3 regions of the Shewanella psychrotolerans genome follow, and region 1 is predicted to be linked to each of the others. Evidence: predicted binding sites of a transcription regulator. Region 1 holds the regulator's gene; each other region holds the start of a gene.
What was found. Region 1 encodes sigma-54, which starts transcription at its own class of promoters, with help from an activator protein. Its sites were predicted from a motif close to GTTGGCACGNNNNTNGNNT; they were not measured.
Positions count from the first base shown of each region.

Region 1 (3,209 bases):
GTCGACGCTAATGGCGACCAAATCGTTACTGCCTTTGAGCTGGGCTAACAGCGACTCTATCATCTGTAATGGCAGATTGTCGACACAGTAGTACCCGAGATCCTCTAACACTCTTAGTGCTACTGATTTTCCCGATCCTGAGCGCCCGGATACTATGACTAACTTCATTGAGTGATCACCTGATATAGCTCTGCTTCATCTTGGGTTTTCCTTAGCTGTTTCATGATGGCTTTATCATTTAACTTCTCAGCCATAGCGGCTAATGTACTAAGGTGTTGCTCGCATTGATCTGCGGGCACGAGTAACGCAAATAAGATATCGACTGGCTGATTATCAATGGCATCAAATGCGATTGGTTCAGCACACTTTATCAGTACGGCGACGGGTTGATCTATGTTGGTTAGTCGCCCATGAGGAATCGCAATACCATTGCCTATACCTGTGCTGCCCATTTTTTCTCTCGCCAGAAGACTTTCAAATATCTCTTGAGAGGAAAGGGTGGGGTACTGGACAGCGGCTAAGTCGCTGATAAGTTCCAGTACCTTTTTCTTACTGCCCGGAGTGGCGCAGGTTGTGCACTCCGGCCGCAGGATGGTACTAAGTTCCATCGTTAATGTTTAGTTTGCTTCTCTTTGTGTTTAATAACCTGACGATCTAATTTATCGATCAGGGAGTCTATCGCGGCGTACATATCCGCGTGTTCCGATGTCGCGAAGACTTCTCCACCACGGAGATGTAACTTGGCTTCAACTTTTTGCATCAATTTTTCGACATTTAATATAACGTGGACATTATTGATCTGATCGAAATGTCGTTCAAGCTTTGTGAATTTCTCTTCAACATAGTTCCGTAGAGATTGGGTTATCTCAATGTGGTGCCCTGTAAGGTTTATTTGCATAAATTCACTCCTCCGGTTTCCAGTTGTTGATTACAAACTTTTACGTTGGTTCGATGGCGGTATTAATAATGCCTCTCGATATTTAGCAATTGTACGTCTCGCAACTTTTATGCCTTGCTCCGCCAAAAGTTGAGCCATTTTGCTGTCACTTAGTGGTTTCTTTTGGTTTTCCGCTGCGACGAGCTTTTTAATAAATGCCCGTATTGCAGTAGAAGAGCACTCACCACCATCGTCGGTTCCCACATGGCTAGAGAAAAAGTATTTTAGTTCAAAAATGCCTCTCGGGGTGTGCATATATTTTTGCGTTGTTACTCGAGAGATAGTCGATTCATGCATTTCAACGGCTTCTGCAATGTCGTTTAGCACCATCGGCTTCATCGCTTCTTCGCCAAACTCAAAGAAGCCTTGCTGAAAATCAACAATACAGTTGGTGACTTTTAACAGGGTTTCGTTGCGGCTCTCCAAACTTTTCAAGAACCATTTCGCTTCTTGTAGGTGGCCCCTAATAAACTGTCCATCCGCCTGGCTCTTAGTGCTGCGAGCCATAGCGGCATAATGCTGATTTACATTAATTTTAGGCATACTATCGGGATTAAGCTCTACGACCCAGCGACCTTTTTTCTTCGTCACGGTGACATCTGGGATAACATACTCGTCGCGGCTGGCGGTGATTGCCAGTCCAGGACGCGGATTGAGCGTCTGGATCAGTGAGATCGCATCACGTAAATCGTCTTCTTTTAGCTTAGTTTTACGCATCAATAGGCGAAAATCTCTACCCGCGATAAGATCTAAATGTTCACTAATGAGCATTCTTGCATTAGCTATATGCGGTGTATCATCACTGTACTGCGCTAATTGAATGGTTAAGCATTCACTGAGATCTCGGGCGGCAACGCCAATAGGATCGAAATGCTGGACGCGTTTGAGTACCGCTTCGATCTCATCGAGTTCGATTTCTGGATCGCCCATGGCTTCAAGAATATCGTCGCAGGTTTGCGTGAGGTAACCGCGTTCGTCGATGGCATCTATAATGGCTGTAGCGATGGCTAAATCGTTATCTGAAAAGGGAGTGAGATTTTTTTGCCACTCGAGGTGTTCATACAAGCCTTCAGTCGTTTCCCCTTGAAAAGGCATATCATCGTCGCGCATCGCGCCTGAACTGGAGTTAGATGAGGCTGTGTATACCTCATCCCACGTGGTATCAACGGGGAGTTCATCAGGCATGGAATCTTGGGTGAGCGCGTCGGATGTTTCTAAGCCAGAATTGTCCTCGCTGGAGTCAACTTGCAGCTTATTATCGTAATCGACTTCGTAGGTTTCATTATTATCATTGCGCTCTTCTCGAGCGTCGCTATCGGCGCCCTCTTGCTCCTCATCTAACTCTAAAAGAGGGTTAGATTCTAATGCCTGCTGGATCTCTTGTTGCAGTTCCAATGACGACAATTGCAACAAACGAATCGCTTGTTGTAACTGGGGTGTCATGGTTAAATGCTGACCCATTTTGAGCTGAAGTGACGCTTTCATTGTACTGCTATTCCCTTGTTTCTAATTATAAAATGAGAAAGCTTTATTGGTAGCCTTAATTGGTTAAAGGCAAATATTAATTATGTACGGCATAGGAGGGATCTCCTATGCCGATCGCTTATAAGATTAACTATAGCTTGAATTGTTCACCTAAGTACACCGCTCGTACTTGCTGGTTGTCTAAGATTTCAGCAGGAGTTCCCTCGGCAATCAAATTGCCATGACTCACAATGTATGCTTTCTCACAAACATCGAGAGTTTCGCGCACATTATGGTCGGTGATTAATACACCTAGGCCGCGATTTTTCAGCTGCTCGATAATTTTCTTAATGTCGATAACTGATATAGGATCGACGCCAGCGAAGGGCTCATCGAGCAAAATAAACTTAGGGTTAGCGGCTAACGCTCTGGCAATTTCTACTCGGCGACGCTCGCCTCCCGATAGTGCCATGCCTTGGCTATCACGAATATGGGTGATGTGAAACTCTTCTAGCAGGTGTTCTAACTGCTCTTCACGTTGATCGTTGCTGAGTTCTCTTCGTGTTTGCAGTACGGCCATTATGTTGTCGTGTACCGAAAGCTTTCTAAAGATACTCGCTTCTTGTGGCAGGTAGCCAATCCCTTTGCGAGCTCGCAGATGCATAGGGTCTAAGGTGAGGTCGTCTTCATCGATAAAGATACGTCCTTTATCGCTCTGAACTAGACCCACAACCATATAAAACGTGGTCGTTTTTCCTGCTCCGTTGGGGCCGAGTAGCCCCACGATCTGTCCTGTTCTTACGGTTAA
Region 1 covers NZ_CP080419.1:3,817,696-3,820,904, reverse strand. Annotated here, with positions in the region: gene rapZ (RNase adapter RapZ) at 1-168, opposite strand, end outside; gene ptsN (PTS IIA-like nitrogen regulatory protein PtsN) at 165-608, opposite strand; gene hpf (ribosome hibernation promoting factor) at 611-898, opposite strand; gene K0I62_RS16820 (RNA polymerase factor sigma-54) at 929-2,422, opposite strand; gene lptB (LPS export ABC transporter ATP-binding protein) at 2,553-3,209, opposite strand, start outside.

Region 2 (3,209 bases), 860 kb from region 1:
GCGACTGCTCTATCCTGTTGAGCTATAGGGAGACGTCAGTGATTATACTGTTTTTCATCTCGATGAAAAGGCTTTAGATTTAGTTGCTTAAATAGTGTTCTAAATCCGTCTATATTTTTATCGCGATATCATTAATTTGGATATTTAGCGCTGCATTGGCACCTTCTAGCACCGCTGTAGCACTCTCTTGTGTGACTTGGTCTATGGTGACTGTTGCGCTGCTTTTGCTTGCTACCGCTCGCATGTTCTCAAGTCTGTCTGGCATGTTTTGTTGGAGTACCAACTGGAAACTATCACCGACTTTGATGCCATTGTTACGGCCGAGATTGATAATAATGCGATTATGTTGCCGGGAGACTATCTGTCCTAGTAGAGGCCGGCAACTGAGCACTTTATCGATATCTGCACTTGCTTGAGTTAACACTGTGTCAATATTCTTGCCATAGCTTGAATCCCAAAAGCGATTACTTTGCGATGATACCGTTTCTTGTTTTTCAAATTCCCATTGAGCAGGTGAGTTATAGGATTCACTCCATATTTGTTCCCCACTAATACCGTGGTAGAGAGATAAGCGAATTTGAAATTGTCGTTCTGGTGAGCTGTCCCACAAACCGAGTATGCTGCTTGGTGCTGGATCGGTTGAGATGTCGATGATCTCTGGTAATAGCACATATTGGCTATCGGTGATTTCACTCAACCAGCTTGGAAGGCGATAACCGCGTATATCCACTAATGATTGGGTTATGTCTAGACGTTCGTTAGCATGGATATTTGGAAAGCTGGCTTTACCACGCTGGCGTATGATATTTCCCAGTCGCTGAGAAAGTTCTTTTTGAAAGTTCCCAATGTTGCCGTATCTCAATTGGGCCCTGTCATTAATTTGTGCCTGAGTGACCAAGATTGCTGCTTTTTGGTTTTCAGTTTGACACTGCTGTTCCGTGGCATTTAACACATCGACACGAAGATTGACGGTAAGTATTTGCTGATCGATTTGCTCACTCAATAGTTCGACTTTTGACGCATGTGTCAACTGCGTGATTGTAAAGTTATCTTTAGTCAGTAGACCATTTTGTATTTGTTGTTCACTACTAAAGTTAGCTCCAGACTTAAGTGTTACATAACTCAACGCTTGCTGAATGGCATCCTCTCTAGCTTGAGTAACATTGCCATTGATAATTTTTGCTTCTCCAGATGTTTCAACCCATTGCGCGAAAGCACTCAAATGAATTAAGGAAACAATGAAAATCAATAAATGAATTTTTTTCATTACTCGTTCTCTGGTTGATACTCTTGCCTTAAGCTCTACCGGTAGTGCCAAAATGATGACTGTTTAGTGCCGATAATTGAACCTAACTCTGTTATTACAGGTAATAAGCAATAAATGTGCCTAGTGAACTCAATTAGTGTAATAGCAGAGACTCTGACGTTACACTCTTACTGAATAGTGTTTACGCTTTGTGCGATTGGTCTATGAGCGTTAACAGTTCTTCTGCGAGCCAAGAATAATACTTGTCATTACCGTGAATCCAATCATGTTGCTGGTCTGCGTATTCGATAGTCGATAGATAACTTTCTGGGTCTGGTACTTTTTCATCGAATGCTCGCGCTGCATTGAAGAAGGTGATACCAAATTCATTCCATACATATTCCATCGCATTAAAATAGGCATAAATGATGTTCTTCATGTTTTTAGATTCTTCAAAATACTGACTAAATGGTGGATCTGATACTACGATGACTTTGTGACCATTTTCGTGAAGCTTAAGTAAGATGGAAAGCTGTTCTGTGAGATCGTCATTAAAGTAATCAACGAACTCTTTAAGTGTTATTTCTGCTATCCCTTGTGGGTAAGAATTTTGTATCCATGTTGTAAATCTAAGTATGTTTTGATGAGTCTGTAGCCCTAAATTTGTAATAATTGTTGAAGTTAGAGGGGGGCATTTTTGTTCATGACTATTTAAGTTGTTAAATATCACTGACCATAACTTTCTCGATATGGCATTTTCTAGAGGAACAAAGTATTCAGTGTCGCACAGCGCAAATTTCTTTTGAGAGAAACCTGAGCCATTCATCACCATACCGCCACAGTGTGTAATATTCATCCTGTCAAGTGCTGTTGATAATTTACCCATGTGGCTGTCACCAAATAGGGTCAGATCGCATATTGGATTGTCTAGCGATTGTTTTGTCAGCTTGGCTGCGGATTCGATGAGTTCTTCGTCGCATACAACTTCTTCAGTATCTGCTGTTCGGTGCTTAACATTTGAAAGCTTATTCTGATTGGAGTTTGAAGTCATATTGTTAGCGTTATCGAGCACCATTCTGAAATGTTCCATTACATAGTTTACGGCCTCGGGAGTAACTGTTCTTCGATTCGTTTCAAACCTAAAATCGTTGTCGGCAGGAACTGTAATGAGTTCGAAAGAGGGGAAATATTCGAAATTGTCATAATTATCACACATGAAGCTGGCTGCTGTGCGAAGTAGTGATTTTGAGTGTTGATTAGCGACTAATATATGCTTATTAGTCATTGTTGCCGTCAGTGGTACAGGAGATACGGTTAATATAATGTTGATTTTTGGATTTACTGATGTAATACGTGATTCTAGTCGTTGTAAATCAGAGCAAATTTCATCATAAGTGAAATTGTGAAACAGATGTTCTGCTTCATTGAATTCTCCTGATATAACACCGGGGCAGCTTGGATAGAAAATATCGTTTCGATTTTTCCAAGATTCTGTTAAACCAAGTGTGAAAATGAGTACGTCTGTATTTTTAAGGGTTTGGTACATCTCTTTTGCGGCAAATATTCTCGCCTCAACTAACTCATCTTTTGTATTGAAACCAGAGGGATAGACACTAGGTCTTAAGAGGTCATAGTAACGGTTGTTTTCATTATGAATAGCGCAAGCAATATCAAAATATTTATTTTCATCAATAATATCAAACCACTGAAGAAAGCATCGCGGGGTGTATATGTTGCCGAAAGCAAAACTTGAAACTTGATTAGTTTCAATTGTGCTTTGATTAAATAAATACCCTTCTCTATTAAGCCAGCGCCCAACATGCTGTGCAAAACAAGAACCTGCTGATGAAATTTTCGGGTTTTCAATTGGTAAATTTATTCTATGTAATTTATCGAATGTCTGATGACCAAGGTTGATAGAAGCAACGCCACTGCGCCAAAAAAAATTTTCATCTCTATCGTT
Region 2 covers NZ_CP080419.1:2,958,320-2,961,528, reverse strand. Annotated here, with positions in the region: tRNA gene K0I62_RS13140 (tRNA-Arg) at 1-32, opposite strand, end outside; gene K0I62_RS13135 (flagellar assembly protein FlgT) at 110-1,267, opposite strand; gene K0I62_RS13130 (GSCFA domain-containing protein) at 1,449-3,209, opposite strand, start outside.
Region 2: a site for sigma-54 is predicted at 1,373-1,391, ahead of K0I62_RS13135 (flagellar assembly protein FlgT). Genes of this name have one in related genera too.

Region 3 (3,209 bases), 500 kb from region 1:
GAATTAACTTGCTGCTTATTCCAAACAGGGTGTGACTCAAAGCATTCGTTGTTCCTAGCGGTATAATGCCCAATATGATGTCGGTAGATGCCAGCACGCAAGCCACCTGATTGACGGTGCCATCCCCGCCACACGCAATTAAAACATCAGCCCCAGAATCTCGAGCTTTTTGCGCCAATACCGTTGCGCTCACATCTTCTTCGGTAAGCATGATCTCAAGAGCAAAATACCCAGATAATTCCTGCTCAATCTGTTGGGCGTATTCGGCCCACTTCCCACCACCGGAGACAGGGTTAGCAATAATATAAGCCCTTTTATTTATTCTAATTTTGCCTGCGGCATAGATCTTCTCAACTGCGGCTAATTGTCTAGAATTTAATCCTGCCGTTTTACGAATATTACTGATATTAGCTAAGACTTCGGAGAAGGTGATATCTCTCTGGCGGCAAACAAGATAAGCCGCTAGCACAAGCACTGAGCGGCCTCGGCCCAAGGCGCAATGAATGACCACGGCCTTTCCAGCTTTAATCTGCCGATGCAACCAATTAATCGCCTGATTAAGCTGCTCAGGCGTAGGAACATTATGATCTAAGATAGGGATGTTCAAATAATCCACATCTTCGCCGATTAACGACCAGTCTAAAGCATCAAACTCGGCGGTAACATCCAAGATAGAAGAGATATTTTTATCTTTAAGGGTTTGAATATCAGAGGGTAATAATCGAGCGGCTAGATACAACTGCTTATCGATTTGCTGAATGACTGGAACCGTATCTCTCGCTCTAGCCCAAGTGTTATAGAGCTGATTAGACAAGAGAAATGGAATAAAGCCCCAACGAACATACCAAGGTATGGTGCCGTCAATGGACTTTCTAAAAATACCCGCACAATTTAACCAATAAGCCGAACTGACTAAAATCAGAGACAGAGCCACCCAGGCAAACATAAGCTTTAGTAAAAGGTGCTCAAATGTAAATAACAACAAAAGCGCCAACAAGGCACCAAAGCTATAGTAATATTTAATGTTGATCTTAGTTAACATCGTGCCCTCTAAATAAGAACAAGCTAGCTTAATTAACTGGACTAGCTCGCAGACCCATTAGCAATCTGGATTTTTTGCTTCGACGCTTTCTTTCACATCCTCACAGACATCTTCAACGGCATTTCCCGTATCTTGAAGTAGCTCATCGACTTTCTCACCGGCATTTTCAGCCTTATTATCAGAACAAGCCATTAAACCCGTACTAAGTAATAGCATAAGACTCGTGCTTGCTATTCGCTTTAATAATTTCATATTTATCTCTCATAATTAAGATATTAGAGGCGTGGCGCTTTCCCCGTCAATGCTTTAGAAACTAACGTAATGAGCAAAAGAACAACAAAGACAAAGAAAATAATCTTAGCAATCCCAGCGGCGGCGCCAGCGATACCAGTAAAACCAAGGACACCAGCAATAAGAGCAATGACCAGAAACATAAGGGTCCAACCTAACATGACAACCTCCTTGAGCTATGAAATAACACATCAACTTAAAGTCATTGCCAGCTTCGTGCCAACCCCAAAAAAGTAACTCAAGATGTTGATTAATCTATTATTTGATACTTTCCACCCCACACGGCTTTAATGACACCTCTCGCAATGAGGTAATTTTTACCTCAGCTCCAAGTAATATATACCAACATCAGCCTAGCTTGGCAGGATCTCTACACCATCAGCCAAGTTTGCAGCATCAGCAGAAGCAGGAGTAGACAACTCAAACCTTTCCAAAACATCACAGGTTCACGTTCGATCAAGGGCGCCAGCTTTACTCTGGAAAGCATAGCCTTATTGGGACGGGTAAAATCGGCTAAGAATTCCGACATAGAGAGATATCGCTGACTCGGCTTAGGGTGGCAAGCCCGTTTTAGGGTAAGATCTAACCATAATGGCAATTCGGCGCGATAATGCAACAGCGAGACATAATTCAAATGAGCGATATTTCCCCGCCAGCTACCGCGCTGCTGTTTATAGGGCAACTTAGTCGTCAACATCTCATAGACTATAACCCCCAAAGAGAAAATATCCGACTCATGGGTTGCAACCCCAGTGGTCAAATATTCTGGCGCGATATAATCTAACGCCCCTAAAGGCGGTTCATTTCGTCCCCCTTCGGCAGATGTTGAGAATAACTCTACTAATCCCTGAGCTTGAGCGGCACCATAATCGATAAGCACTGCTTTGCCTTGGGGAGTGATCATGATGTTTTCAGGCTTTAAGTCTCTGTGTACTATTCCCATACGCTGCAATGCCCTTACCCCGATGATGATCTCGGTCAGCAAGCGCCTTACTTGAGTCAATTGAGGCTCTGGATTGTCATCCATCCACTGTCTGAGAGTTTGCCCTGGGATCAACTCACATAGATGATATAAGAATGTACTTTGAGTCGGATAGACCTTCATTAAACTCGGATGCTGAACCCTTTGACCCACCCATTGTTCACGAATAAAGCTACTGAGATAGTCACCATCTTCACTGTAGTTCAGCGACGGTGCCTTAAGAGCATAGCGAGCGTCATCGTGCAGATCTTTGACTAAATAAACGTGGCTGCGACTCCCGCCATATAGCACGCTTATCACCTCAAAATGATCTAAGCGATTCCCCACTGTCATGGCGGGAGGTATCACTCTATACGATAAGGTTTGCGACAAAGATTGCACATCAACATAGGGCAGACTGTCTACCCGTAACAATAGGCTACTGAGATTATCTTGACAGCCTTTAGCCAGTGCCTGTTCGAGCAACCTATTGGCCCGCGATGTCAATTCCCCCTCTTCCCCAAGCTCTCGTTGTAACTCCGCTAGCGTTAACCAATCATGTACCCCATCTGTAGTCAGTAAATACAGATCGCCAGGGTTCACTTCATGACATTGATAATCGATCTCAAGATGGCTATCCATACCTAAAGCGCGAGTCAATAATCCCTTATCACCGAACCCCTGATGACAATGGTCTCGACTCAACTGCACTAAACTTCCTTGCCTAAGCCTGTATATACGACTGTCGCCCACATGAAACAGATGGACACTATTAGACTTAAAAATCAGCGCACTAAAAGTGCTTACATAGCCGTTATGACGAAGCTCAGACTGTAGGCTGTAATGGTGCAACCAAGCATTAAGGGCACTTAATACTCGGTTGGCGGCCTGTTTTACCCCCAAGCTATCAGGCGT
Region 3 covers NZ_CP080419.1:4,319,981-4,323,189, forward strand. Annotated here, with positions in the region: gene K0I62_RS18960 (diacylglycerol kinase family protein) at 1-1,042, opposite strand, end outside; gene K0I62_RS18965 (hypothetical protein) at 1,100-1,294, opposite strand; gene K0I62_RS18970 (DUF1328 domain-containing protein) at 1,318-1,494, opposite strand; gene K0I62_RS18975 (bifunctional protein-serine/threonine kinase/phosphatase) at 1,704-3,209, opposite strand, start outside.
Region 3: a site for sigma-54 is predicted at 1,539-1,557, ahead of K0I62_RS18970 (DUF1328 domain-containing protein). Genes of this name have one in related genera too.